DNA from 3 places in the Shewanella sp. WXL01 genome. Region 2 is predicted to be linked to each of the others. Evidence: predicted binding sites of a transcription regulator. Region 2 holds the regulator's gene; each other region holds the start of a gene.
What was found. The regulator LexA, encoded in region 2, represses DNA repair genes until DNA is damaged. The targets are predictions, from matches to a motif close to TACTGTATNNNNATACAGTA.

Region 1 (10,290 bases), on a different contig from region 2:
TGGTTCGTAGCCAGGTACTCTATCCAGCTGAGCTACACGCGCATCTTATATCTTCTTGCAATAGTCCTTAATAAAAATGGTACGCGTGAGAGGATTCGAACCTCTGACCGCCTGGTTCGTAGCCAGGTACTCTATCCAGCTGAGCTACACGCGCATCGTTTTTTATCAAGTAAGAAATGGCGGAGAAGGAGGGATTCGAACCCTCGATGGGAGATAAAGCCCATACTCCCTTAGCAGGGGAGCGCCTTCGGCCACTCGGCCACCTCTCCGTTTTCTTGGCGCACATATTACTGTCTGCCGGAAATAAGTCAAACCCTTTTTAGGAAACACTCAGTCATTTGGGGTGTTTTTAATCACATTGCGGAGTTTGACGTCAAATCATGATGAAAACAGTGTTTTAAATTACAAAAATTATACTCGCCCGATAAAAACGGTACAAAATCAAAACACCAAATAAGCTCTTTAGCGCCTATCTACCAGTATAGTGGTGACTCCTTACGGCTTTTGAACTGTGCTAATCGAACTTTATTAAGCAAGTGATCATGTAAAGCGCAAAATGTGGGAATGTTATAATGAGGTATTGCTGGAGGGTTTTAGCGCAACTGCTAAGAAGAAGTTGATGAACCTCTCGCTGACTTGTCCATCACTGAACCTGAAGCCTGATATTAGTAGCGACTGCTAATCAGTTCTGACTATCGAAAAGCTAGGTTTAGGCAAGGACTAACCAATCAATTTGTGCTTTCGCCTTATCCCAAAAACAAAAAAGCCAGCAATGAGCTGACTTAATGTTACGCTTCCAACTTCGATTAGAAGTTGCCACCTTCTGAAGATGAACCTGATTTCTCAGATTGAATGCGCTGATAAATCTCTTCACGGTGAACAGAAACCTCTTTTGGTGCATTGACGCCAATGCGAACCTGGTTACCTTTAACACCAAGAACAGTTACAGTGACTTCGTCACCAATCATTAATGTTTCGCCTACGCGGCGAGTCAAAATCAGCATTCGATTGCTCCTTTAGTTCAATCTGCATAACACTTTGTCCGTAATATGCGCTCATTATAAGGTCAGCTAACGACAAAATCATAGTATCTATTACTAAATACGCCGTATAAATAAGATTTTTTGTTAATTAAGATGCCCTAGCGCTTTTTAACCGCATAAACCACCAAAAAAACCAAAGTATGACAAACATACTTTTAACATAATTTTCAATTTGAACATGTAAAACGTACATTTTATCGACACAAGCATTTACGACCTTATGTAAATGCATCACTTTGACTAAAGCTTAGTCGAAAAAGTGATCTCTAGCTTTATCCACTATGCCAAAACTCGGTTAGAGTCACAAGTAATATACAAATAATTCAAGCTGTTCCGTACACATCAAGCGAATAATTACCCTGACAATTTATAAGTGAATGCAAGCAACGTATACTTTTATTAGCCATTGCCTAATGAGATGCAGCTTTAACTCTTACCTGCGTTGACAGTTAAGGCCATGATAAAAAGACTATTTTCATAAAAACCTTTAAAAAAAACAGACAGAAAGTAGCGTACTTCGAACTTTGAACATCATTGCCATTTGAGTTGATTATTCGTTTAGACACATCGGCAGAGCACAAGCGTTTTCAGGCACATTCTATTTGATGATAATCACGTTTTCTAGTTCAATGGTCTAAGGTTAAAAATCAAAAAAGGCCTTCAAATGAAAGCCTTTTTGTTTATATACCAATGTTCAATGGTAATGAATTACAACTTATCGGTTATCCAAGGAATAACAGATGCAAGTGCAGCATCAAGGTTTTCTGGTTGGCTACCACCAGCTTGCGCCATATCAGGGCGTCCGCCACCTTTACCACCTACTTGCTGAGCGACCATAGAGACTAACTCACCAGCCTTAATTTGCTTAGTTAAGTCATTACTTACACCGGCAATTAAGTTCACCTTATTGTCGCCAGGAATACCTAACACGATAATCGCGGATTTAAGCTTTTGCTTTAACTCGTCTTGCAAGCCGCGAAGCGATTTAGGGTCAGCGCCTTCTAGCTTCTTAACTAAGACCTTAATGCCATTAACTTCCATGGCATCACCAGCTAAATCAGCACTTGCCGCAGCGGCTAGCTTATCTTTAAGTTGTGATAGTTCTTTCTCTAAAGACTTCACTTTATCAAGTTGAGCTTGCAGCTTAGCAACCACTGAAGCTGAATCTGACTTTAATAGTGCCGCAGCTTGATCTAGCTGGGCTTTTTGCTCAGCAACATGCTCCATTGCAGCTGCGCCAGTTACCGCTTCAATACGGCGAATACCAGCAGCGATACCACCTTCAGAGGTAATTTTAAACAAACCAATATCACCAGTGCGGCCAACATGGGTACCACCACAAAGCTCAATCGAGAAATCACCCATAGATACTACACGCACTTTATCATCGTACTTCTCACCAAATAGCGCCATTGCGCCCTTCTCTTTGGCTTCTTCGATGTCCATTTCAGCAGTAGTTAGCTCATGGTTTCGACGAATTTGAGTGTTAACCAAATCTTCAATCGTCTTTAGCTCTTCAGCTTTCACGCCTTCAAAGTGAGAGAAGTCAAAACGTAAACGCTCTGGCTCAACAAGAGAGCCTTTCTGAGTCACATGACTACCTAACACCTGGCGAAGGGCTGCATGCAATAAATGAGTAACCGAGTGGTTTAGCTCTGTGCGATGACGTAATTTTTTATCTACCTGTGCATTAAGCTGCTGGCCCAGTTTAATCTCACCTTGGCTCACTTCACCTTGATGACCTGTCGCGCTACCAAACTTTTGGGTGTCGCTAACTTTAAACTCAATACTATCAGCAGTTAGTAGACCTTTGTCACCTACCTGACCACCTGACTCAGCATAGAATGGCGTATTATCAAGCACGACAATACCTGATTGACCTGCACTCAATACTTCAACTGCGTTGCCGTCAACATAAATACCAGTCACCGCGCCTTGACCCACAAGATCGGTATAACCACAGAACTCAGTATCATTTTCAATAACTAGGCCTGCGTTGTAATCAGCGCCAAAGTTACCTGCAGCTTGAGCGCGGCTACGCTGCTCAGCCATCGCAGCTTCAAAGCCAGCTTCATCAACATTGATATCGCGCTCGCGACATACATCTGCAGTTAAATCAACCGGGAAGCCATAGGTGTCGTAAAGCTTAAATACTGTCTCACCGTCTAAGGTGTCAGATTTAAGTTCATTCAGTGCACCATCAAGAATTTGCAGACCACGTTCAAGGGTACGAGCAAACTGCTCTTCTTCGGCTTTGAGTGACTTTTCTACAATCGCTTGCATCGACACTAGCTCTTTGGCTGCATCACCCATCACTTCAATCAATGTTGGCACAAGTTTGTAGAAGAATGAGTCTGTCGCGCCAAGCTTGTTACCATGACGTACAGCGCGGCGAATAATACGGCGCAGTACATAACCACGCCCTTCGTTAGATGGCATGACACCATCTGCAATTAAGAAAGCACATGAGCGAATGTGGTCAGCAATCACACGTAGTGACTTGTTTTCTAAATCTTTAACACCAATGATTTCGGCAGTTTTGGCAATTAGCTTTTGGAAAATATCGATTTCGTAGTTTGAGTGCACGCCTTGCATAATTGCAGCGATACGCTCAATACCCATTCCTGTATCCACTGAAGGTTTTGGTAGTGGCAGCATTTCACCGTCCGCTTGACGGTTATATTGCATAAAAACGATGTTCCAGATTTCGATAAAGCGATCGCCATCTTCTTCTGGTGTACCAGGGCGACCGCCCCAAATGTGCTCACCGTGATCGTAGAAAATTTCAGTACATGGACCACAAGGGCCAGTATCACCCATTTGCCAGAAGTTATCTGACGCATAAGCTGCACCTTTGTTATCACCAATGCGGATAATATTTTCAGCCGCTACACCAATTTTCTTATTCCAGATTTCAAATGCTTCATCGTCTGTTTCATAAACGGTTACACATAGCTTTTCTGTTGGTAGCTTTAACGTTTGGGTTAAGAAGTTCCACGCAAACTCAATCGCATCTTCTTTAAAGTAATCACCAAAACTAAAGTTACCTAGCATTTCAAAGAAAGTGTGGTGACGCGCGGTATAACCCACGTTATCTAAATCGTTGTGCTTACCACCGGCACGAACACAGCGTTGTGACGTTGTTGCGCGGTTATAGCTGCGCTTTTCCATACCCAGGAAGGTTTCTTTAAACTGATTCATACCCGCATTGGTAAATAGCAGGGTTGGGTCGTTATGCGGGACAAGTGAACTACTGTCTACAACTTGGTGTCCGTTTGACTCAAAGTACTTTAAAAATGCACTTCTTAATTCGGCAGTGGTTTGAAACATGAAATGATCCTGGATATCAGTTTTGAAAACTCAATAAATATAAGCTCAGCGCAAGCCCAGCCTACACATAGAAATGTCGGCATTATATACCTATTGTGCGTCAATAAGCGAGATGATAAAAGCGATTAAATACAGCAGTAATTGCGATGCAAATGGGTAATTTCAAGGACTAGATTTAATTAACAATTGCTAATTAGGATATGCGAAGAAATATTAAGTGAAGGCGTTAAAAAGTTTGCTATTTAGTCTTCAAGATATGGGTCATAATCAAGGGCGTATGCAACTTGATCAAAGCTAAACCCTTGGCCAACTAGATGCCTAACCCGTCTTGCTTTTTCTTTATGATCGCTTGTCTTAGGTGTGCCGTACTTTTTAACCGCTTTTTGCTTGGCAAGTTCAAACCAATCACAATCGCTGGCGTCAATGGCTTGCCTTATCACGTTTTTAGCCAGGCCTTTTTGCGCCATCGCCTGGGAGATGCGCATTACACCATGACCTTTGGCAATGTGACTTTTAAGTAACAAGGCTGCGTAACGATCATCACATTGGAAACCTTGAGCTTCGCAGTAATCTAATGTTTGCTCAATTTCGAGTTGTTCGAAGTCTTTTTGCAGCAGCTTAGAGTAAAGCTGCTGGCGGGAGTAATCGCGGCGCGCTAACAGCGCTACCGCGTATGACTTTGCTGATTGGCTCAGAATACTTCACCAGTCTCTAAGTCGATATTTTCTTCACCTTCAACTGCATCTGCTTTGTTCGCTAGCAACATGCCGCGAAGCGCCGCTTCAATTTCAGCAGCAACTGCTGGGTTTTCGCCTAAGAAACGACCGGCATTAGCACGGCCTTGACCAATCTTGTCGCCTTTATAGCTGTACCAAGCGCCAGCTTTATCAAGTAGCTTGTGCTTGACACCTAGGTCAACTAGCTCACCAGTGCGGTTAATGCCTTCGCCATATAGAATTTGGAATTCAGCTTGCTTAAATGGTGCAGCAATTTTGTTTTTCACCACTTTGACGCGTGTTTCGTTACCTACAACTTCATCACCATCTTTAATTGCACCTGTACGGCGAATATCTAAGCGAACAGAAGCGTAGAACTTAAGTGCGTTACCACCGGTTGTTGTTTCAGGGTTACCGAACATAACGCCAATCTTCATACGGATTTGGTTAATGAAGATAAGCAGGGTATTTGACTGCTTTAAGTTACCTGCAAGTTTACGCATTGCCTGACTCATCATACGAGCAGCAAGACCCATGTGCGAATCACCAATTTCACCTTCAATTTCAGCTTTTGGTGTTAGCGCCGCAACTGAATCGACAATAATTACATCAACAGCACCCGAGCGAGTTAGCGCATCACAAATTTCTAATGCTTGCTCACCAGTATCTGGCTGAGAACAAAGTAGGTTATCAATATCAACACCTAGCTTTTTAGCATAAATTGGGTCAAGCGCGTGCTCAGCATCGATAAAGGCACAGGTTTTACCTTCTTTTTGCGCTGCAGCGATCACTTCAAGGGTTAATGTCGTTTTACCAGAAGACTCAGGACCATAAATCTCAACGATACGCCCCATAGGTAAACCGCCCGCGCCTAGCGCTGCGTCTAATGATAATGAACCGGTAGAGATAGTCTCAACGTCCATGGTGCGGTCTTGGCCAAGCTTCATAATTGAACCTTTACCAAATTGCTTTTCAATCTGACCTAATACAGCGTTCAGTGCTTTCTCTTTATTCGGATCAACCTTCATTGTAAAACCCTCTAAGGTATTCAATATTATGCAAAATATTCGTATTAACTTGTGATTACAGCTAACTAGGTGCTGCTCAATATGATGATAAGTATACTGTACAATCATACAGTATCAATAGCTGGATCGACTTTTTTTTAACAGTTAACTATTTCTTACATCGATTCAATTAATTACCTATGTAGTTAACCTGAACTCGGGATTAGAAAATGCCAATAAGTCCTTCGTACAGAGTTATACTCAGCATTAAGTTTCTAGCGAGATAGTTTTATTTAGTTCAAGGCGAAGCTACGCGTCAATAGCTAGCCTATTGCAAGTAGCTTCAACATCTTCACTTTACTAAGAGACAGCCAAAAATTACCGTTGAAAACCGATTTATTATCCTGTGCTCAGGTTAGTTACTCCTAGCTGATTCTACTCTTGCCATTAAATTGCTAAGATAGCCCCTTTGCGATTTCCCATCGAATAAAGAGTTCCAACCAAGCATGACACAAGTAGATACCTCAAATTTAGATAAACACACCCCTATGATGCGCCAGTACCTAACATTAAAAGCCGCCCACGCTGACATGTTATTGTTTTATCGCATGGGTGACTTTTATGAGTTGTTCTACGACGATGCCAAAGACGCTTCAGAGATGCTTGGTATCTCGCTCACCGCACGTGGCAAAAGTGGCGGTGACCCAATTCCTATGGCAGGCATCCCGTATCACTCAGTTGAGAACTATCTCGCTAAACTTGTGCAACTAGGTCAATCAGTTGCGATTTGTGAGCAAGTTGGTGACCCTGCTACAACCAAAGGCCCAGTTGAGCGTCAGGTTGTGCGCATCGTAACGCCAGGTACGCTCACCGATGAGGCTCTACTACAAGAGAAACAAGACAACTTACTGGCTGCGGTCTATCAGGCGAAAGTGGGTTATGGCTATGCCACACTTGATGTGTCATCAGGCCGTTTTGTTATTGCCGAGCTTGAAACCGACGAAGCATTAGAAGCAGAGCTGCAACGTACCAATCCTGCGGAGCTGTTATATAACGAAGAGTTTCATAACACCCTGCTACTGAGTCAATATAAAGGTAACCGTCGTCGCCCTGAATGGGAGTTTGATTACGACACCTGTATCAACCTACTGCTCAACCAATTTGGCACCAAAGACTTACGCGGTTTTGGCATTACAGATGCTCGCTCGGGTCTGCAAGCTGCTGGCTGCTTGATGCAATATGTTAAAGACACGCAGAAAACCGCCCTGCCTCATATCAACTCAATTGTACGTTTCAACCCAAGCGAGTCAATTGTACTAGATGCAGCAACCCGCAAGAATCTTGAGCTGACAGTCAACTTATCAGGCGGGCATGAAAACACCCTCGCTTCTGTGTTGGACAACACTGCAACGCCAATGGGCAGTCGTATGCTGCAGCGCTGGATCCACCAGCCGCTTAGAGAGCATCAAAAGATCACGGCGCGCCACAATGCAATCAATGAATTGATCGACAGCAATCTCTACGATGAACTGCACGACCAACTCAAAGCCTTAGGTGATGTTGAGCGTATCATGGCAAGACTTGCCCTGAGAAGTGCTAGACCACGGGATTTTGCCCGCTTAAAACAAGCACTGGCATTGTTACCAGAGATCCAACAGACACTAGCTAGTTGTCAGCAGCCGCAGCTGCGCGCTCTTGCCAAGCTAATGGGTGAATTTCCAGAGCAACACGCGCTGTTAGATAGCGCCATTATTGATAATCCTCCAGTGCTTATTCGTGACGGCGGCGTGATTAAACCCGGTTACAACGCTGAGCTTGATGAATGGCGCAGCTTAAGTGAAGGCGCCAGTGACTACCTTGTCGCATTAGAAGCACGCGAGAAAGAGCAAACGGGGATCAATACGTTGAAGGTTGGCTATAACCGCGTCCACGGTTATTACATAGAAGTGAGCCGCTTACAGTCTGACAAGGTGCCACTTAGCTACCAGCGCCGTCAAACACTTAAAGGTACTGAGCGCTACATCACCCCTGAGCTAAAGGAGTATGAAGAGAAGGTTCTTTCAAGCCAGGGTAAAGCGCTAGCGCTAGAAAAACAGCTTTGGGAACAACTATTCGACCTGCTACTGCCTAAGCTTGCAGAGCTTCAGGACTTTGCCACCGCTGCCGCGCAATTAGATGTACTGACTAACTTTGCTGAGCGCGCCGAAACCCTTAACTATCATTGCCCTGTGATGCAGTCAGGCATTGGCATCAAAATCGATGCTGGCCGTCATCCTGTTGTCGAGCAAGTGAGTCAAAGTGCCTTTATTGCTAACCCTGTCGAGTTAAATTCACAGCGCAAAATGCTGGTTGTAACTGGCCCAAATATGGGCGGTAAGTCGACCTATATGCGTCAGGTTGCTCTAATCACCTTGATGGCTCACATAGGTTGCTTTGTGCCTGCTGAGCAGGCTCAGATTGGTGAGGTAGACCGCATCTTTACTCGTATTGGCGCATCAGATGACTTAGCTTCTGGCCGCTCAACCTTTATGGTAGAGATGACAGAAACCGCTAATATCTTGCACAACGCAACACCTAAAAGTTTGGTGTTAATGGACGAAATTGGCCGCGGCACATCAACCTATGATGGCCTGTCTCTAGCCTGGTCTGCTGCTGAATACCTGGCTAACAAGGTCAGTTCCCTCACTTTGTTTGCGACCCATTACTTTGAGCTTACTCAACTGCCAGATATGATCCCAAGTGTGGCTAATGTGCATTTAGATGCCATAGAGCATGAAGATACCATTGCCTTTATGCACGCGGTTCAAGAAGGCGCAGCAAGTAAAAGCTATGGTCTACAAGTTGCGGCACTAGCGGGGGTGCCAGCTCATGTGATTAAGTCAGCAAAACATAAACTTGCCCAGCTTGAAAGCCGTGGAGGTCCGCTTGAAGCAAGCACACCAACTCAAGCAGCCTTACCACTTGCCGCTTATGATCCTGAGCCTAGTATGGTGGAGGAAAAGCTCGCTACTATTGAACCAGATAACTTAACTCCGCGTCAGGCGTTAGATGCCTTGTATCAGTTAAAGCAGCTGCTGGACTAGTTGATAAAGTGAGTTTTTACCGCTTATGAATAGTGCTTGAAGTTAATCTATTGGTTGCGAAGTAAAAAAAGGAGCATTGATACGCTCCTTTTCAATATGCAGTAAATATTTGGCTGATTAGTGGATCTACTACTCTCTAAACAGCGCCTCTACCGACAGGCCTTGAGAACCAAGCAGATCTTTCAAGCGTTTTAATGCTTCCACTTGAATTTGACGTACACGCTCTCGAGTTAAGCCAATCTCAGCACCAACATTTTCAAGCGTTGAAGGCTCATAACCAAGTAGACCAAAGCGTCTTGCAAGCACTTCACGCTGCTTAGTATTAAGCTCGTTTAGCCAACCAACAATCGATTTAGATAAATCTTCATCTTGTACACGGTAATCTGGGCCAACACTGTCATCGTCAGCAATCACATCAAGTAAGGCTTTGTCATTATCTTCACCGCCTAATGGCGTATCAACTGAGGTAATACGTTCATTGAGCTTGAGCATACGGCTAACATCGCCAGTAGATACATCTAATTTTTCAGCAATCTCTTCAGCTGTCGGCTCATGATCAAGCTTTTGCGCTAACTGACGCGCAGTACGCAGATATACATTAAGCTCTTTCACCACATGAATAGGTAAACGAATGGTACGGGTCTGATTCATAATCGCCCGTTCAATCGTCTGGCGGATCCACCAGGTAGCATAAGTCGAGAATCTAAAACCACGTTCAGGGTCGAACTTTTCAACGGCGCGGATTAAACCTAAATTACCTTCTTCAATCAGATCTAACAGTGCTAAACCTCGATTATTGTATCGACGGGCAATTTTAACGACGAGTCTTAGATTACTTTCAATCATGCGGTTGCGAGATTTTTCGCAGCCTTTGAGGGATTTACGTGAAAAGTAAACTTCTTCTTCCGCAGTTAATAGCGGTGAGAAACCTATTTCACCTAAATAGAGTTGAGTTGCATCGAGATTTTTTTGTAAGTCGTCTTGGACTTTTTCTTCAATCTCTAGTTCTTGCACTAGGCCACTGCCGGTTTCGGCAACTTCAGTTTGTGGTTCTTTAGCTAGATCGATTAGATGTTCTGCTGTCGCAGCGTTATTTTTTCGGCTCATATTG
Region 2 (10,290 bases):
CTTGAGCCGCGACTATGATCCGTCGATTCCCGACATCGCCATGGACGCAGATCAGATGCAGCAAGCGGTGCTCAACATAGTGCAAAACGCCATTCAAGCGCTCGAAAGCAATGGCGGCGACATAGTGATTAAAACACGCACCCAGCACCAAATCACCATAGGCAACAAGCGTCATAAGCTCGTACTAACGCTGTCAATTATCGACAACGGCCCTGGTATTCCGCCTGAGCTAATGGACACCTTGTTTTACCCTATGGTCACAGGCAGGGAAGATGGCTCAGGCTTAGGGCTGTCAATCGCCCACAACATTGCACGCCTACACGATGGCCGAGTTGACTGCACATCTGCGCCAGGGCACACAGAGTTTACTATTACCCTACCTTTGCAAGCTGGCAACACTTGCTAAAGTAACCCGAGATTTTGAGGAAGTAGAATGAATATCAGCGAAAAAGTATGGATCCTCGATGACGATAGCTCGATACGTTGGGTACTTGAAAAAGCCCTAAAAGGCGCACGAATCACGACAGCAAGCTTTGCCGCAGCAGAGTCGCTTTGGCAAGCGCTTGAGTCATCACAGCCACAAGTGATCGTTTCTGATATTCGTATGCCAGGCACAGATGGGTTAACCCTGCTTGAGCGCCTGCAGATGCATTACCCACATATTCCAGTGATCATCATGACAGCGCATTCCGATCTCGATAGCGCAGTCAGTGCCTATCAGGCTGGTGCATTTGAATACCTGCCCAAACCTTTTGATATTGACGAAGCCATTGCCTTAGTCGAGCGCGCACTAACTCATGCCAATGAGCAAACGCCGACTAGCGACCCTGACGAGACGGTAGTCAAAGCACCAGAGATCATTGGTGAAGCGCCAGCAATGCAAGAAGTGTTTCGCGCCATTGGCCGCCTATCGCGCTCATCAATAAGCGTGCTGATTAATGGCCAATCCGGTACAGGTAAAGAGTTAGTTGCAGGCGCACTGCATAAACATAGCCCGCGCAAAGACAAACCCTTTATTGCCCTTAATATGGCGGCAATTCCAAAAGATTTGATTGAATCAGAGTTATTTGGCCATGAAAAAGGTGCATTTACCGGGGCAGGTAACGTGCGTCAGGGCAGATTCGAGCAAGCAAATGGTGGCACGCTATTTTTAGATGAAATTGGCGACATGCCGCTTGATGTACAGACTCGACTATTGAGGGTATTAGCGGACGGTCAGTTTTATCGCGTCGGCGGCCATCAAGGCGTACAAGTGGACGTGCGCATTATCGCCGCCACCCATCAAAACCTTGAGAATCTAGTACAAAAAGGCGAGTTTCGTGAAGATTTGTTCCACCGTTTAAATGTAATTCGTGTTCACCTGCCGCCACTTTCCCAGCGCCGTGAAGATATTCCACAGTTGGCAAGTCACTTCTTAACCTCAGCCGCCCAAGAAATTGGCGTTGAAACCAAGATTCTTACCAAAGAAACCGCCACTAAGCTGTCGCAACTACCTTGGCCAGGCAATGTAAGGCAACTTGAAAACACTTGCCGCTGGCTAACGGTCATGGCATCAGGGCAAGAGATTTTGCCGCAAGACTTACCACCAGAATTGCTAGAAGACAAAACAAACCCAAGCCATGCGCCCGTGGAGCACGGCAGTTGGCAATCGGCGTTAGCTGCACTTGTCGATGAGAAACTCTCGGCTGGTGAGTCGGATCTACTCACTGAAATTCAACCCGCATTCGAGCGCACCTTGTTAGAAACCGCCCTAAAACACACTCAAGGTCACAAACAAGAAGCGGCCAAGCGCCTTGGCTGGGGGCGAAATACGTTAACTCGTAAGCTCAAAGAACTGGCAATGGACTAGCAGTGATGAAGTTAGGCAATCAAGTCATTATCGTTATGGGTGTCAGCGGCAGTGGCAAATCAACTTATGCTCAAAGGCTCGCGCAACACTGTCAGGCAAAGTTTATTGATGGTGACGACCTACACCCTAGAGCTAACATCGACAAGATGACGGCAGGCATGCCGCTTACTGATCAAGACCGCGAGGAGTGGCTAACTCGCATCAACGATGCCGTTTACAGTTTGCAGCATAAAAACGAGTCAGGGGTAATTGTGTGTTCAGCGCTCAAACAAGCCTATCGCGAGCAAATTAGGCTTAATAATCAGCCGTTATTGCTACTATACCTAAAAGCCGACAAGCAACTGATTGAAAAGCGCCTTACTGAGCGGCAGGGACACTTCATGAAATCTAGCATGTTAGCAAGCCAGTTTGACACACTAGAGTCACCAGAAGCTGAAGCGCTAACAATAACCGTTAGCGCTGACTTGCCAACTGATGAGCAAATACAGGTAACGCTAGAGGCGATAGCTAAACTAACCTAAGCTCGGGTTAACAAGCAATTAATCCACAAGAATGCGGCCATATCTCTAGCTGCGCGAGCCTAATACTCTCGCGTGATCAGTTGAATAATTGAGAATACTGCGCCTTGTGGGTCATTAATTACTGCAAAGCGGCCCACTTGCGGAATGTCGGTTGGCGGCACACACACCTTGCCGCCTAATTCAGCAGCTCTAGCAGCCATGGCATCACAGTCATCCACATCAAAATAACTCATCCAATGGGTTGGCATATCGCCCCACTCTTCTGTCATCGCCATCATACCGCCAATAGGCGTGTCTTTTGCGTGCCACTCGGTATATTCAAAATCAACACTATCATTAAGCTTGGTGTTTAACCCTAGCGCCTGACTATAGAACTGTTTCTCAACACCGGTGTCAGAACAGGCCAGCTCCACCCAGCACAGAGTATTTGCCATTTGCCTATGTTGAATACCTGAATGTTCCATGGCCTGCCACACTGCAAAGCTCGCGCCTTCTGGGTCAAGAAACACTGCCATACGCCCTGCATCACCGACATTATGCGGCCCAATAACCAGCTGACCTCCAGCTTGTTTGACGCGCTCAATGGTTTCATCAACGTTATCGACTGCAAAGTAGATGGTCCAATGGCTTGGGGTGTCTTTAGCAATCTCTGCCGACATTTGATACATGGCCGCTACATCACCGCCATCAATTTGCATTGTGGTGTAATGACCATCAGGCGTTTCCATATCGACAAGTTGCCAGTTAAACAGTTGCTGATAAAACGACTTTCCCGCTTGCCAATCATGGGATGCGAGCTCAACCCAACATGGCTGGCCTTGAATATATGACTCAACTTTCATCAACCTCTCCTTAGGTAGGTAGCCTGAAATCTGGCTATATAACCTGAAATCACCGTGTGAAATAGCGCAATCAAAGTGCTGATACAAACAAGCTAAACATAGACTAATTTACCCATTTTAGCAGCCAACTTTCATCCGTAATTCTTATGTTTTTGTGTCTGCTGACAGTAAAGAATCCACCTTTTGAAAAAGGTGGGTTTCAATTATTTAGTATTCTCAATAGCATCTATAAGTAATGATATTTAAAGCCTTTGAAAACATGGATGTTTTCGTTGAGCCCACAAGGATGTGCTTGCTGCGTGCTTTAAATATCATTACATAGCAGGCTCAACCTAAACATGTCATGTAAACAAAAATACAAGCAAAGCCTATACGATGATAACCTAATGAAGTTGGTAGCTTAGGAAAACAAAAAAGGCCTTCCGTAGAAGACCTTTACTATTCATACAAATCTGTAAATTCGCTATTTGTATACTGGCAAAATATCCGCCATCGCTAACAAGTGGCACGCAGCCGTAATCACACCAAAGGCAATCACTAGCCAGATAATGCCATTACCACCTGGCACCTTAAAGCCGTCGCTATTTGGATACAGTTTACGTACCTTGTATGCCAATAACCCCGGCACAATAACCGCCCAAATAGTTGCTGCCAACGCGGCAAAACCAATCGCAATCAAAAAGCCATTAGGAAACAGTAAGCCTAGAATGGTTGGTGGAATGAAGGTCACAGCCGCGGTTTTAGCACGGCCTGTTGCTGAATCATCAAAACCGAATAAATCCGCTAAGAAGTCAAACAAACCAAGAGTTACACCAAGGAACGAAGACGCCACAGCTAGGTTTGCAAACAAGGTAAGTAAGTTATTCAACCAAGTGCTTTCAATCACATCAGACAGCGCAGCAACTAGCACGCCCATGTTACCGCCTTTAGCGATAATATCAGGGAAAATACTACGGTCGATATTGCCCATAGTGGCGACTAACCAACACACATAAATCAGCAAGGCGATACCGGTACCAATAAATATCGCCTTAGTGATCTTAGCACCATCTTTACCATAATATTTAACTAGGCTTGGCACGTTACCGTGATAACCAAAGCTGGTTAAACCAAACGGTAAAGCGGCCAACATAAAGGGGAGATAACTTGCTTGAGAATCACTTTGAGCAAGCTTGCTAAAGTCTACTTCAATGAGCAGATTACCAATCGCCAGGAAAAAGGTAATCACCATACCACCAAGCATAATGGTGGTAATTCGATCGACAGCTTTAGTACTGATAATCACAATCGCTGCCAATACCAAAGCAAACACCAGACCTGCGACACTTTGCGGCAATTCAACACCGATTGAATTTAGGCTGTGATTGACAATAGAGCCGCCGCCACTAATGTAAGCGTACGACAAGATATACAACACAAACGCGATAGACAGGCCATTGACCACTCGCCAAAATTGCCCAAGAGTCTCTTTGGTCAGCGTGTCAAAGCTCGCACCAGGCTTAAAATGCAAATTAGCTTCAAGCAAATACAAGCCAGACATCAGCATGCAAAACCAAATGCCGACAAGCATGACCAATGACCATCCAAACCACATACCTGCGCCCACAACTGGCAGAGAAAACATACCTGCGCCAACTGTGGTGCCTGCAATAATCATGGCACCACCTAGTAGTGATTTAGCTTGTGGGCTAGCCGTTTGGCCGCCTTCATGTTGAGTTGTCATTGGGTTTAACCATGCTCCGCAGCAACGCTGTCTACAATTGTTTGTTTTACCGATGAGCGCTGCAATTGATTGACATGCTCACGAATTCGAATCACATCTTCATTAGCTTGCTCTGCACTCAAATAGCCAAGATCTTTAAGCTTAACACTTAGGGTGTTGTACAGTTTCTTGTCATAGAATTCAGGTGCCGTTACCCCATGTAACTTACCTAAACGTTGCGCAAGTTGATAGCTGTCGCTTTCGAGTTCGCTACGCTCAAGATCAGGTTTAATAGCAAGCAAGTTGAAAATGATGGCGTAACGTTGCATGGTTTCGCTGACAGTTTCAGCAAGCAAGTTTAACTGTGTGACGTGTGCCTCATTGACTTTAAACAGCTCTGTGCCATCTATTAATTGTTCTGCCGTCATTAGCGCTAAAATGTTATCGATGTAAGCATCAAGATCATCAATATTCATAAACAGTTCAGCTTTCAATAGCGGGTATAAGTCCGCCACAATCGCTTTTATTTGTTCACGCTTACAGTTTTCGATGTACACTAGGCAACTGGCGATAAGTGAAGGCACAATCAACAGGTGAATGATGTTGTTACGGTAGTAACTCATGGTGATACTTGTTTGCTCATCAAGTGAGATAATCTCACCCATGGTGTCTTTTTCAGAGACAAACTTATTCAGCGCTAATCCTTGGTCGATAACCGAAGCGCCATCACCGTCCACCACCGAGGTGTAGCCTGTGTATGGCACCTTGTTGAGTAGATTGAGATAAAGATTTAACTGCTTCTCTAGCTGGCTGCGCTCTAGTGCATTTTGCTCAGTAGCCAGTAACGCTAGACTACCTAAAGTGACGGCAGAAACCGCCGCGGCGCCGTTAATATTGGTCATCACGCGATTGGCTAAATCATTGACAGCTGGCGTTAACCAGCTTGGCTTTTGTTCTTTATCTTTTGCCATTTCTTCACGCCAATCAGGTGATTGCTGAGTTAAGAAATTTTGCAGGTTAATCGGCTCACCAAAATTAACGTAGCCATGGCCAAAGTTACCCAGTTTGCGAATAATGCCGAATACTTGCCAAACAGACTCTTTCTTTTTCTTCTTGCCGCTTAGCTCTTTATGATAAGTCGCCACTTCCATCACATGGTCGTAACCCAGATAAACTGGCACTAGCGTGACAGGTCTTTCAATGCCGCGCAGCACGCTGTTCACAGTCATAGCTAACATACCGGTTTTAGGCGCTAGCAAGCGCCCGGTGCGTGAGCGACCACCTTCGGTGAAGTACTCTACTGAGTAGCCCTTGGTAAACAGCTGATCTAAATACTCACGAAATACCGCGGTGTATAACTTGTTACCATTAAAGCTGCGGCGAATGAAGAAGGCGCCGCCGCGGCGGAACATAGGGCCAGCTGGCCAGAAGTTAAGGTTAATACCTGCTGCAATGTGCGGCGGCACCATACCTTGGTAATAAAGAATGTAAGACAGCAGTAGGTAGTCCATGTGGCTGCGATGACAAGGCACATATACAATCTCGTGGCCATCATGGTGCAACTGACGAATTTGCTCCGCGCCGCGAATTTTAATACCGCTGTATAGCTTATTCCACAGCCAGGTTAAAAAGCGCTCAGCGATACGAATTAAACTGTCTGAATAACCTGCCGCTATCTCATCAATATATTTAACCGCAGTTTCCTTTGCCTTCTCCTCTGTGACTTTCTTGTTGGCAGCTTCTTCCTTAATCGCTTTTTGTACTGCTTCAGACTTCAGTAATGAGTCAAACAATGAGTTACGATTTGGCAGTTGCGGCCCGGTCATCACCTTGCGTTGACGACCAAAGTGTACACGGGCAACACGGGTAAGCTTTTGCGCGATGGCTTTATCACTGCCATGCTCGTCTGCCATAAATCTAAGTGATACAGCATTTGAGAACTGCACGAAGTTATGACGACCTAAAAACATAATCATCAGCCACTTGCGCAACCAGGTTGGGTTCTGACGCTCTAGCACAGCCGCTTTCATGGTGTCATCTTCTTTGCCCGGGGTACGCCCCCAATACAAGCTCACTGGCACCAGCTGAATATCTAATTCAGGACGCTGGCGATGCACAGTTAACAGATTGGTAAAATAGCTCAGAAACTTGTCGCCACTTTCGCGGCGACCAAAAATCGGCTTACGTCCTTCAAGGCAAACAACCCTAGGCACCGTCAAACCGTCGATTTCTAGCGGCTCATACGGGCTTGGCATACCAAAGCCTGAGGTGATTTCACTTAATGCAGCGGTGTCGCTAATCGACTCCGTCTTCATCACGTAAACAATGGGCTTATCTTTATCGAGATTTAAGTCATCAAAAGGGTCTTCAGGAACAACAATCGTGTGTACCATCCACTTTTGAACCCAGCGCAACGCGCGTAATACTAGCGAATCTGGTTTTGACATAGTTGTGATTATGAATTCTACGGACAAATAATGCCGCATAGGATAACAGAATATCGTCGGCTAACACTATGAGTTATCAATCGTTAATCAAACCACCAGCACACAGTAGTTTTCAGAGCACACTGACTCAGAGTTCGCTAACTCACTAATAGCCTTTCGAAAAAATAATATTGGTTAATACTTGCACGAACCCAAACACTGTATATAATGACAGTCACTGTATAAAAAAACAGGATTCAACATGAGACCATTAACGCCGCGCCAAGCAGAAATTTTAGAGCTAATTAAAACCAATATTGCAGAAACTGGCATGCCACCTACTCGTGCAGAGATTGCCAAGCGTCTTGGGTTTAAAAGTGCCAACGCTGCTGAGGAGCACTTAAAAGCGTTAGCTCGTAAAGGCTGTATTGAAATCATGCCTGGCACGTCTCGCGGTATTCGCCTCCCTCAAGACGAAGAAGCACAAAACGATGGTCTGCCGTTAATTGGTCAAGTTGCTGCGGGTGAACCGATTTTGGCGCAGGAACATGTTGAACAGCATTACCAAGTTGACCCAGATATGTTTAAACCTTCTGCTGACTTTTTACTACGCGTGCGCGGCGACAGTATGAAAGACATTGGTATTTTAGAAGGTGACTTACTTGCGGTGCATAAAATGCAACAAGCAAGAAATGGTCAAGTGGTTGTCGCTCGCGTTGAAGATGATGTCACAGTAAAACGTTTTGAAAAGAAAGGTAATACAGTACTGCTACATGCTGAAAATGAAGACTACTCACCAATTAAGGTCGACTTAACCTGTGAGAGCTTAACCATTGAAGGCTTGGCAGTTGGTGTGATTAGAAATGGAGATTGGTCATGAATAACTTAATGGGAAATGCACCTCGCCACCCTGGTATGTGGACTGATGGCTCAACAGGCTGCACCGATCTTCAAGCACAACCTAGCATTAATACTGTGCGCTCAAAAACTCAAGGCGAGCAAGAGCTAAAAGCATTGGCACCTCAACTCGCTACGCTGAGTTTTCAAGGTCGCTGGATTGTACTGATCAATCCTCCACATATTAGCTACAAACAACTTCTTGCTAACGCAGGCGTCCGTACTGACCGGGTATTGTTGGTGCATGCAAAAGATGAAATTGAAACCCTGTGGGCCACTGAGAAAGCCCTTACCAGTGGTACATCTAGCGCAGTCGTTAGCTGGACCAGCAATCTAGATGACCGTGACAGTCGCCGCCTACAACTAGTAGCAAAAAGTGCTCGCGCTCTAGGTCTAGTTATCCAAGAGCAACAAGCAAGCGAACTTGCTAATCAAGCTGTTAACCCTGCAAGTATCACTGGCAAAATGAATAATTTCGCAGCAATTCATTAATTTTTTATTGCGAGTAGGGCCTGTTGCTCTTTGCTGATTAGAATTTGTTCGAATTAAAAGCACTTTAATCGAGGCGTGAGCGATGACGTCTAGTCACCTACACAAATTCGCTCACAACAAAGAGTAAAGTGCTTTTAAACGAACCTTTCAGGCAGCGCTTGTTGTCATTTCTACTGTGTTAACGACTTATCATGTGGAACAACCACACATCAAAGTCGTTGCCTTGTATAAATTTCCAACAAGCAGCTGCAAAAATAATCTTGAAAGATTAACAGGCCCTACAACTCAAGCCCTGCCATAGTTGCAGGGCTTTTTGTTACTTTTTTAAGCCATTTTTCAAGCTATTACCGATAAAAGTGATCTTGATCAATATTTAAACTGCAAGTAATGTTAAATCAAGGTGGCTGATTTTTACGCGCCATCTAAATATAAAAAACGTGAATCCACATAGATTGGAACACGTCAAATCAGAGTTGATAAATTCAGTCGTAGGTATCTCGAGCGGTAAACACCCGTAGTCGTGCAGCAGTAATGCTAACCAAGCCATAGTGCTTATTAGCATCGAAGTATTCTCACCGCCACCGATACTTTGAAGTCATCAAGCTTTTTTGGGAACCGAAGAGTTTGCATAGAGCAGAGACTTACTGTGTGACTCTTCTTTGTAGTTGCTATTCGCAATTGGCAGAGGAGAAGTCTTGTGAAGCAATGGTTGTATTGTGCGCTATTGGGGTTACTAGCTGTAGTAGCACCGCGCCTTGTGGCAAGCGAAATGCCCCTAAACATGACCCAAGGTGTCACTAATATTAGTGGTCAAGTGTATGACCTACACATGATCATTTTGTATATTTGCTGCGCCATTGGTTTTTTGGTGTTTGGAGTAATGATTTACTCCATGATATTCCACCGCAAATCAAAAGGCGTTGAACCCGCTAAATTTCACCATAGCACCAAAGTTGAGGTGATATGGACGGTTATCCCTTTCCTTATCCTTATCGGTATGGCTATTCCTGCGACCAAGACTTTGATCGCCATGGAAGACCCATCGAATGCTGACTTAACGATTAAGGTAACGGGTTCACAATGGAAGTGGCATTACAGCTACTTTAACGAAGACGTCGAGTTTTTCAGCGTGCTATCGACCCCAAGAGATCAAATCGAGGGCGACGCCACTAAAACCGATACCTACTTACTGGAAGTAGACAAGCCTCTCGTCATCCCCACCAATCGTAAAGTGCGCTTTTTAATGACTTCAGATGATGTGATTCACTCCTGGTGGGTACCCGCATTTGCAGTAAAAAAAGACGCTAATCCAGGGTTTATTAATGAAGCCTGGACCAAGGTTGATAAGCCTGGCACGTATCGCGGTCAATGCGCCGAGCTATGTGGTAAAGACCACGGCTTTATGCCGGTGGTGGTTGAAGTTTTACCAGAAGCTGAATTTGACGCTTGGTTAGCTGACCAAAAGCAAGCTGCTAAACAGGCCGAAGCAGATGCCGCCGCATCGCTCAATAAAACCTTGTCGATGGAAGAGCTGATGGCTCAAGGCGAGCAGGTTTACCTT
Region 3 (10,290 bases), on a different contig from region 2:
CTCAAGCTTGGCTAACTCTTTGCGTACATCTTCAGACAGGTTCATGTAGAAACCTGGAATTTGCACCACACCCACTTTACGGTCAGCGTATGGGCCAGTTTCTGGCGTGACAACTTTTGACGTTGCAGCTCTGTCTTCAAGGCGGATTTTGTCGCGAACTATGGTCACCTCAAAGGTCTTGGCGTTAGCGCCGCCTTTTTTCGGTAAAATCTCTAAAATGACTTCGCTGCCTTTAGGACCTTTAATCAGGTCAACTACGTCATCTAAACGCCAGCCAATCACGTCGACAATATCTTTGCCTTTTTGACCAACACCGACAATCTTATCTTCAACAGATAACTTTTCACTGCTAGCCGCTGGGCCGCCGGCAACCAAACTTTTAATCACAGTGTAATCATCTGTCATTTGCAGCACAGCGCCGATACCTTCAAGGCTCAAGTTCATTTCCATTTGGAAACGCTCTGCATTACGCGGTGACAGGTAGCTAGTGTGTGGCTCAACTGTGCGAGCGAATGCATTCATTACGCTTTGAAATACATCTTCGCTGTGAGTTTGGCTCAAACGTTTAATCGCATTGTTATAACGTTTGCCGAGCACTTCTTGGATTTCTTTCCACTCTTTACCGGCAAGCTTAAGGTTTAGTGCGTCATACTTTACGCGTTGACGCCAAAGCTCATCTAACTCGGCTTCATTTTTAGGCCAGCTTGCGTCTTTACGGTCGTACTCGTACTTATCACCCGCTTTGGCGAAGTCAAACTCGTTTTCAAGTAACGACAGCGCATAGGCAAAACGTTCATAACGGCGTTTTTGAACCACTGCATACATTTTATACGCAGGGCCCATATCGCCTAGCTTCACCATGTCATCAAATTGGTTCTGATACTGGTTAAAACTATCAACGTCGGCTTGAGTAAGGATGTTTTTGCGGAAATCTAACTGCTCAAGAAAGCGCGTATAGATTTGCTGGGAAAATGCATCATCCAATTGGAAGCGATGATAATGGGCACGAGTAAAACGATTAGTGACACGTTTACTCGCGACCTTGTGTTGCGGCTCTTGCGCTAACTCAGGTAACTCGCTGATTTGAATAGTTGGTGAAATTGCCCACGCCGAGAATCCGACAAATAAACTGGCAATTGACGCAGCCAAGGTTAGTTTTCGCATCAACAAGTTACTCCTTATTTATACCAAGATGTGTTCAACTTTTACTTTTACAGATAATCCTGAATCTAATTGAACTTGAACATCATCTTTTTTGATGTCAGTGATCACACCAGCTACTGGTGCAGCACCTAATTTTACGTTTACGCGTTGATCTTGTTTTAGATCAGACATGTTGGCCTGAGTTAAGTTCAAATCAACTGACGGTGTTTTAGCCGGACGATCTTTTTTGCTCGGTACACGCTTATTTACTGCACGCTTACTATCTTTGCGTGGTGCGCGTTTAGCGGCATCTTTCTTAGGCGCTTGAGCTTGACGCTTAGCTTTGGCCTTTTCTTGGCTTTCCTTTAATGTAGTTTGAGCGTGTTCAATATGCTCTTGCTCAAGCTCACCACATTCGTTGCCATCAAGATCAACACGTTGAACACCCGCTTTGATCCCTTTTAAATAACGCCAGCTGCTGGTATAGCGTCTTAGCGCTACACGTAACTGAGTTTTACTTACTTTAGAATCATCAGCTAACCGTTCAGCTAAATCTTGAAATAAACCAATTTTTAGAGGTTTAGTTTCACCTTCTTTAATAAAACATAAAGGAAAGGTTTCGTATAAATACGCTAAAATAGCGTTAGTGTCGGTCAACTTTTCTGTTGATTCCATCATTACTTCCACGTTAATAAAAGGGACTCTTAAGGTAGTGGTTACCACGAGTCGTTCATCTTTTGTTAAGCGCTTAATGGTCGCGACAGCATGTTTACCATCGCATTGTTTACCTAGCTCTTAACCTACAAATTAGCACTATAATATATTTTGCAAAAGGAAATGAAACAATCCTTAACAAAATACTCGCCGCCAGTTGCGCACAAACACAAGGCTGCAAGTAGCGGCTTATTATAAAGCTCATGACGACGATTGCGACCTAGAATTACGTAATATTGGTCGCAAACTAACCAAATAAGACTTTTTCGAAGCTAGAAACGAGCATTTCTAAGCCTTGTTGATCTTGCTCATCAAAACGATCAAAGCTTGGGCTGTCGATATCAAGTACCCCAATCAGCTGACCGTCATTGCAAAACGGCACCACAATTTCTGAGTTACTGGCTGCATCACACGCAATGTGTCCGGCAAATTGATGCACATCTGCAACACGTTGGGTTTGCTTTTGCTGCGCGGCAGTACCACACACACCTTTACCTAAGGCAATACGTGTGCAGGCAAGTTTGCCTTGAAATGGGCCAAGCACCAGTTGTTCATTTTTAAGCAGGTAAAAACCAACCCAATTAATGTCTTCTAAGTTGTCATTTAACAGCGCAGAGAAATTGGCCATGGCACAAACTAAGTCATCTTCACCTTCAAATAATGCAGTTACTTGACGGTTTAGTACATCATAAAACTCTTGCTTCATCGTGTTGCCTTTATCTAGACGTAAAATCAGTAATTATTCAGACTCTTGCTTAGCTTTTGCTTTTTTCGCAGGAGCGGGTTTAGGTTTTACCACACCTTTTAACAAATTGCCGAGTTCATCTTTATTTTGTGCAAGATAAAATGCCAGTTGCTCACAAGCTGTTTCATCTAAACTTAACTCTGATTTTTCTAGAAACGGAATCAGGTTATCCGCAATATCGAGCATTTTGTCATAGGCATCGGCTTCTTTTTTGGTTGTGAAGGTCATCTTCTCTTCCCCTTCTCTGACTACGACGAATTTGGTGATAACAGCCATGATTCCTCCGCTACTGTTTTTATATACAGTAAACAAGGTTCTCATACATTGAAGTTATGATGCAAGTATTCTGATTAATCTGATATTATTTAATTTTTATGCAATGTGATCTTGAGCAATTTATTTGTTTGCTCAATCTTTGATGGTTCACACGATATAGGGATTTCACGGTCAATATGGCTCATACGGATCAGCATCAGTGTCATGTACTTTGCCGCTCGTGCGATTTGGTGGTACAAAAGCGCGCACTACCCTCGCCAGTTAGAGCACTGTGCCCGCGTTGTGGTACGGCGCTTTACGATACACCTTACTGCTCAATTAACGGTATGCTGGCTTTGTGTATTGCTGCGTTAATTATGTTTTTCCCCGCCAACTTGCTACCAGTGCTCGAAATCCACTTCCTTGGCAGCATACGTAACACCACAGCATTTCAAGCTGCAATCGCTGTGGGCGACCAAGGTTATTGGGTTGTTGGAGTCGCGGTCGCGATATCAGCGGTAATCGCGCCCTTGTTACTACTTAGCTCAATACTCGCGCAAGTATGTATTGCAAAATTTGCCCTGCATTTAGAACTTGGTAAGAAAACTCTGCGGATGCTACTTAAACAGCAAGGGCTGTTATCACAGTTAACCATGCTTGAAATATACGTGTTGAGTTTTTTAGTTTCGGCTTTCCAGCTGTCTGATTTTGCCGACGTGCACATGGGCATGGGCACGTTTTGTTTTACCATGTTGTTTTTATTGCTGTTGTTTTTACAACGAGAGTACAACCTTGAACATATGTGGGGCTTGTTAGATGACAACTAGCTCTTCCCTAGACAATCAAACACAGATTCAAGGTATGAATAAGGGCTTATGCCTTTGTAAAGTCTGCCGCAAGATAAACCTAACAAGTAACGGCTCTTGTACCCGCTGTCATGCCCCGTTAGCAACTCGAAATTATGCGAGTATCGGCCAAAGCTGGGCTTTACTAATCACAGCGGTTATCTTGTTGGTGCTTGCCAACATTTATCCAATTACATTGATTACTAATCGCGGCGTCGTTACTAATGACACCATTTTCAGTGGCACCGTACACCTGGTAAAAACTGGCATGATCCCGATTGCCATCATTGTATTTACCGCCAGTGTGTTGGTGCCATGGCTAAAAATCATTGGACTTGCGATTTATTTAACAGCGATTAGCTTTAACTTACCAGTTTCTAAGAAGAAATTAATGGTAGGCTTTCATATAATTGAATGGATTGGCCGCTGGTCGATGTTAGATTTGTTTGTTATTTCTATTACCGTAGCTTTGGTTAATATGGGGCAGCTTCTCGATGCAAAACCCGCCCCAGCAGCTACCGCATTTGCACTAGTTATATTGCTGACACAATTAGCAGCGAAAGTACTTGATACTCGCTTACTATGGGATCGTTTGGAACCTCAAAATGACGCAAAGTGAATCACCTAAGATCGTTAAAAAGAAATTATTCTCTCCAGTATGGCTGTTACCTATTGTTGCGCTTGTACTGGCTGCCTGGCTTGGATACAAAAGTGTAAAAGAAGCCGGCGTTGAAATTCAGATTCACTTCCCAAATGCCGCTGGTATCGAAATTGGTAAAACCCTAGTCAAATACCAAGGTCTCACCGTAGGTAAAGTGACTGACATTAGTCTCGATGATGACTTGGTCGGGGTAAATGTGCGTGTATTAATGGACTACCGTTCAGAGCCATTTTTAAACGAAAGCAGTCAATTTTGGCTGGTTAAACCAAAGGCAAGTATCACTGGCGTTGAAGGACTAGATACCTTGTTCTCGGGCAATTATATCGCGGTGCAGCCAGGTGAAGGTAAAGCCACTACAGACTTTGTTGCCAAGCAATCTGCACCAGCTATTCTTCCTGGTTCTCGGGGAATGGTGATTTCGTTAAAGGCGGATAAGCTTGGCTCACTTGACGTTGGCTCACCACTTTTCTTCAGACAAATTCCTGTCGGTAATGTCGTTAGCTTTCATCTTCAAGACGATAAAACCATCATCATTAATAGCTTTATTGAAGATCAATACGCTCACCTAGTTAAACAAGACTCACGCTTTTGGAATGTTTCAGGGTTAAAAGTCGACGCGTCTTTGTCAGGCATTAGCGTTAACACCGAAAGTATTGCATCTATTCTTGCCGGCGGCATTAGCTTTAGCTCAGGCGACGGTGAACAAGCCACTTATGGCGATCAATACCAATTATACGACTCACAAGAACTCGCCATTGGCGGTATTGAATTAAAATTCAAAATCGACACTGGCGATGATGTAAGTAAAGGTACGCAAATTGTTTACCGCGGACTAACGGTCGGTGAAGTCACGCAAGTGACCCTTGACGGTGACAAGGTTGCTGTGGATGCCAAACTTGAGCAAGAGTACCAAGGGCTGCTAACCGCAGACAGTCAGTTCTGGCTAGCTGGCGCGCACATCTCCCTTGATGAAGTCAAACATCTTTCACGTCTTGTTACAGGCCATGTCATCAATATTTTACCTGGTAACAGCAAAGAATCGTTACCGGCTTACTTTGAACTACAAGCTGAGCAACCTGACTTATTACTAGCAGACAAACTACCACTCACATTAAGTGCTGACATTCACACAGGTGTCAGTGTAGGCGCGCAAATTCGCTATAAACAGTTGCCTATCGGTGAAGTACTAGATATAGCATTGAGTGACGATTTCAATAAAGTTAGCTATCAAATTGAGATTTACCCTGAATATAAAAAGCTACTTACCCAGGGAAGTTACTTCGTTCATGAAGCGGCTTTAGACATAAAGGCATCGCTTGATGAGGTAAGTGTCAAAACCCGCGATATTAATACGTTTATGAAGGGTGCAATTAGTTTAATACCGAGCTTTAAAGGTGAGAGTGTACAAGCGAATGCGCAAATGAAGCTGTACGAGTCAGGTGATGTCGCACAAGATGAATTTAGACTGGCAAAAATGCACAAGCTCAGTTTAAGCGCCAACAACGGTGCTGACTTGTCAGTGGATTCTCCTATCTACTACAAGAAAATGGTGATCGGCCATATCAACCGTATTGACTGGATAGCCGAGCAAGATAGCTTCGAGTTTGAGTTGGCTATTGAGCCCAAATATAAAAAGTTGATAAATGAACGTACCGTTTTTTGGCGTAACAACGCCCTTAGCGTAAATGCGTCACTTGCGGGCGTAGAAGTCGACGTAGCGCCTTTGGCCGGCGCAATTAAAGGTAGCATTTCTCTCGGCATGATAGATGAAGGCATAGAGGTTCAACCAAGCGCTAAGGGGTTGCTTTATGAAGATAAACAGCTTGCCATGCGTCAAGCACAACTGGTCACCCTTACTGTGCCGGCTAGTGTCAAACTCAATGACAACGCAGCTATTCGTTATCAAGGGCACCAAATTGGCTTTGTGAAACAAGTCAAGCTACAAAGTGACTTAGCATTCATTCAGGCAAACGCTTATTTATATGGTGAATACGCTGATCACTTCAGTAAGTCCGACAGTGAATACTATATTGTTGATGCCAGTATTTCGCTTGCTGGCATAGAAGCTCCTGATACCTTAATTACCGGCCCTTATCTTGGAGTACTACCAGGTAGCGCCGATACCAAAGCCCGTAGTTTTAAGGTTAACCTTGAATCCAAGTTTGATTCCCATCGCCCATCTGGCTCGGTTGATTTCGTCCTAAAAGATGAACAACTCGGCTCAATTAAGCAAGGCACACCTGTGTTTTACCGCGGCATTGCCATTGGTCAAATCGACGGTTACCAACTAAGTAGCAGTGGAAGTCATGTGGAAATTTTTGGTCACATTGAAAAAGAATACACTTTCTTGATAAACCAAAGTAGTAAGTTCTGGGATGCATCTGGGATCAAGCTAGAAGTAGGCTTATTCTCTGGCGCGCAAATCGAAACAGGGTCATTAGAAACCTTGCTAGCGGGTGGCATTTCAGTAGTGACTGAAGAGGTCACAACCGATAGTAACCAGCTCACTTCAGGCTCGCACTTTATCCTGCACCATAAAATGAACAAAGAATGGCAAGATTGGTCTCCTGAGCAGCAGCGTTAACTCTTATCTTTTAATAACGAAAGCCAGCAGTCACGCTGGCTTTTTTACTTTCAAACATATGCGCTTTATCCGCCTAACTTTACTAGGATTAACTTGGCTTACATAAAACCATCAAACACAAATTTACCCTAGCCATAAAACCAATAGCAAACAGATATCGCAGCGACAATCCCAGCAAAATCTGCGGCAAGTCCACAGCCCAAAGCATGTCGACCATGTTTGATCCCAACTGAGCCAAAATACACAGCTAATACATAGAAGGTGGTTTCAGTGCTACCCTGCAATACTGCGCTTAGTCTACCTGCGAAAGAGTCAACGCCATGATGCTGCATGGTTTCCAGCATCATAGCCCGCGCACCCGAGCCGCTAAATGGCTTCATCAAGGCTGTTGGCATCGCATCAATAAACCGAGTGTCGGCGCCAAATGCACTGACTATTGCGGCTACCAGACTGAGTAAATAGTCTAGTGCTCCTGAACTCCTAAGCAGGCCAATCGCGAGCAACATGGCAAGTAGGTATGGAATAAGCTTAATTGATTGCTCAAACCCTTGTTTAGCACCACTGATAAACTCGTCATACACGGCAACACGCCTAACGCCAGCTACCAGAACAAAACTCAAGATAAGTAATAGCAAAATACCATTACCTAATGCTGTAGAAACCGCACCAATCGCTTCACTTGTTAAACCAACGAGGCTCCAAACTAACGCGCAAAGCAGGGAAACTATCACCATGCCATAGCCAAGTACCACGGTGTTAAGTAAAGATATCCTCTGCACTAAGGCGACAATGATTAAGCCCACCAGCGTTGAGCATGTTGTTGCTAATAAAATCGGTAAAAAAATATCTGCTGGCGCCGTCGCTCCCTGCTGTGCTCGGTATAGAAAAACGGTGACCGGCACTAAGGTGACTGAGGATGTGTTGAGCACCAAAAACAATATTTGGGCGTTGGTGGCAACGGACTTGTTTGGGTTAAGCGATTGCAAATCGTTCATTGCTTTCAAGCCCAGTGGTGTAGCTGCGTTATCTAGCCCTAAAATATTCGCAGTGAGGTTCATCGTCACACTGCCATATGCTCTGTGCCCTCTTGGCACCTCTGGCATTAATTTGGCGAGCAAGGGCTCAAAGGCTTTGGCAAATACACCAACAACGCCAGCTTTCTCACCAACTTGCATTAGCCCCATCCACAGTGCAAGTACGCCTATTAAGCCAAGCGAGATTTCCGCAGCCAGCTTAGCACTGGCGAAAATGCCAGCGACACTTTCATGCAGAACCTGAGTATTGCCCGAAAAAAGCTGAGCGGTTATCGCTAGTGCAGCGACGATAAAAAACGTAAACCAAACTCGATTTAACACACAAGCTCCAATTATTTATCAGCATTGATGCGATAGTTGATTTTCAAGTCAATTCAACCAAACTAGATCACGCTTTCGCATACAAGTGAAGCCAGTTAAGGTATGATCGCTGCAAACTTAGCAAGACCGCAAAACTCAATGGCAAATATCAACCCTAACTTTATCAAACATATCGAGCAAGAGCTGCCTGAACACCTCAATATTGATGATTTAATTGAATATTGTCAGCGCCCACTGCGTAAATCAATCCGAGTGAATACCTTAAAAATTTCGGTAGACGAGTTTAAGCAGTTAATGCATCCCCATAGTTGGCAATTTGAGCCTATTCCTTGGTGCGACTCTGGCTTTTGGATAACCGTTAAAGATGACGCAAACCTGGGTAATCTTGTCGAGCACTTACAAGGCCTATTTTATATTCAAGAAGCCAGCTCTATGTTGCCGCCAACCGCATTATTCTCAGCATGTGATAACGATGATTTTAGTAATCACTATGTGCTCGATGTTGCTTCAGCGCCAGGCTCCAAGTCAACTCAGCTTGCCGCTCTGATGAACAATCAAGGGCTACTGGTTGCCAATGAGTACTCGTCTAGCCGAGTAAAAGTGCTGCACGCTAATGTTCAGCGTATGGGCGTAAGTAACTGCGCCCTCACCCACTTTGACGGTCGTGTGTTTGGCGAATACATGTATGAGCAATTTGACGCTATCTTACTCGATGCGCCTTGTGGCGGTGAAGGTACGGTGCGTAAAGATGCTAATGCACTAAAAAGTTGGGACATTAGTGATGTCGAAGCAATTGGTGATACCCAGCAAGATCTCATCGAATCTGCATTTTTAGCCTTAAAACCCGGTGGCAGTTTAGTTTACTCAACCTGTACATTAAGCCGCGCTGAAAACCAAGCTGTATGTCATCACCTCAAGCAAGTATTTGGTAAAGCAGTAGAGTTTGAAAGTTTGGCTAACTTGTTTGAAGATGCCGACAAGGCCACAACTGAAGAAGGCTTTCTACATGTTTGGCCGCAAATTTATGATAGCGAAGGCTTTTTTGTTGCCAAAATCAACAAGCTAGCTTCAGTTGAACGAGTTAACAAGCAACCAAAACCGCAACGTAAATTCCCGTTTAGCGATATCAGCAGAAAGCAATTTTCACAGCTGCAAGTCTACTTAGATAACATTGGACTATCGATACCTGAGCACTTTAACGCCAAAGTCCGTGACGAAGAAATTTGGTTATTCCCGCAAGCATTCGATGAGTTTGTCGGTAAGATGCGCTTTCAGCGGATTGGCTTCAAGCTGGCCGATATTTTGAAAAAGGGCTTCAAAATCCGTCACGAGGCAGTGATCGCTTTGACCACATTAGAGGCAAACAATCAAATTGATACTCAACACAGATTTGAGCTCACCCCAGAGCAAGCAAAACTATTTTTAATGGGGCGCGATATTCAAGTTAGCGAACTAGACGACGCTCAACAAACTAAGCTTGGTAGCTACAGTAATGGTGAGTTAATCGTCACCTTGCACCAGGTTTCTTTAGGTGTAATGAAGTTTCTCGGTCACAGGTTAAAAAATGGCTTACCAAGAGATTTAGTCCACGACAGGGTTTATCACTATTGATCAAACGAAAGCAGCCAGTTAAATAAGAAACGCTAATTCAATAGGTTATAAATAGATACATTTTTATCAACAAAAAACTGTGCAAAACTTGTGTAGAATTTGTGCAAAACCAAAATCACTGTCTATAATTTATTCATCTTGAATTGAAGATAGCGCACGGCTCTGAGAAGAGCCATTCCCCTAGGCCCAAAACAATTGGATAGTTTTGGGTCTTTTTTTGTCTGAAATTTGTAGCCTGTCACCAAAAAAATAAAGCCTTAACATAATTCAATGTTAAGGCTTACTGTAGCAACGCAGTTATTTAGAAACTGGCGCTGTTAACTTAAGAAGAAATTCAAACTCAAACTAAATAAGGCTTTTAGCCTGAGTGAACAAGT

Region 1: recA (recombinase RecA) is a predicted target of LexA. The motif match lies at 6,212-6,231, and genes of this name have one in related genera.
Region 3: G3R49_RS13155 (YebG family protein) is a predicted target of LexA. The motif match lies at 2,890-2,909, and genes of this name have one in related genera.

What each region holds. Positions count from the first base shown of each region.
Region 1 is NZ_JAAIKQ010000001.1:964,978-975,267, reverse strand. It holds tRNA gene G3R49_RS04195 (tRNA-Arg) at 1-42, opposite strand, end outside; tRNA gene G3R49_RS04190 (tRNA-Arg) at 78-154, opposite strand; tRNA gene G3R49_RS04185 (tRNA-Ser) at 178-269, opposite strand; gene csrA (carbon storage regulator CsrA) at 807-1,004, opposite strand; gene alaS (alanine--tRNA ligase) at 1,752-4,373, opposite strand; gene G3R49_RS04170 (regulatory protein RecX) at 4,616-4,987, opposite strand; gene recA (recombinase RecA) at 5,065-6,117, opposite strand; gene mutS (DNA mismatch repair protein MutS) at 6,603-9,179, shown strand; gene rpoS (RNA polymerase sigma factor RpoS) at 9,309-10,286, opposite strand.
Region 2 is NZ_JAAIKQ010000009.1:35,209-45,498, reverse strand. It holds gene glnL (nitrogen regulation protein NR(II)) at 1-406, shown strand, start outside; gene glnG (nitrogen regulation protein NR(I)) at 434-1,849, shown strand; gene G3R49_RS16495 (gluconokinase) at 1,855-2,370, shown strand; gene G3R49_RS16490 (VOC family protein) at 2,430-3,212, opposite strand; gene mtr (tryptophan permease) at 3,676-4,935, opposite strand; gene plsB (glycerol-3-phosphate 1-O-acyltransferase PlsB) at 4,941-7,361, opposite strand; gene lexA (transcriptional repressor LexA) at 7,603-8,220, shown strand; gene G3R49_RS16470 (SulA-like leucine-rich domain-containing protein) at 8,217-8,729, shown strand; gene coxB (cytochrome c oxidase subunit II) at 9,427-10,290, shown strand, end outside.
Region 3 is NZ_JAAIKQ010000005.1:76,167-86,456, forward strand. It holds gene prc (carboxy terminal-processing peptidase) at 1-1,164, opposite strand, end outside; gene proQ (RNA chaperone ProQ) at 1,183-1,818, opposite strand; gene G3R49_RS13150 (GAF domain-containing protein) at 2,105-2,563, opposite strand; gene G3R49_RS13155 (YebG family protein) at 2,597-2,878, opposite strand; gene G3R49_RS13160 (paraquat-inducible protein A) at 3,055-3,684, shown strand; gene G3R49_RS13165 (paraquat-inducible protein A) at 3,674-4,321, shown strand; gene G3R49_RS13170 (PqiB family protein) at 4,308-6,947, shown strand; gene G3R49_RS13175 (spore maturation protein) at 7,076-8,302, opposite strand; gene rsmF (16S rRNA (cytosine(1407)-C(5))-methyltransferase RsmF) at 8,441-9,913, shown strand; gene G3R49_RS13185 (TatD family hydrolase) at 10,259-10,290, opposite strand, start outside.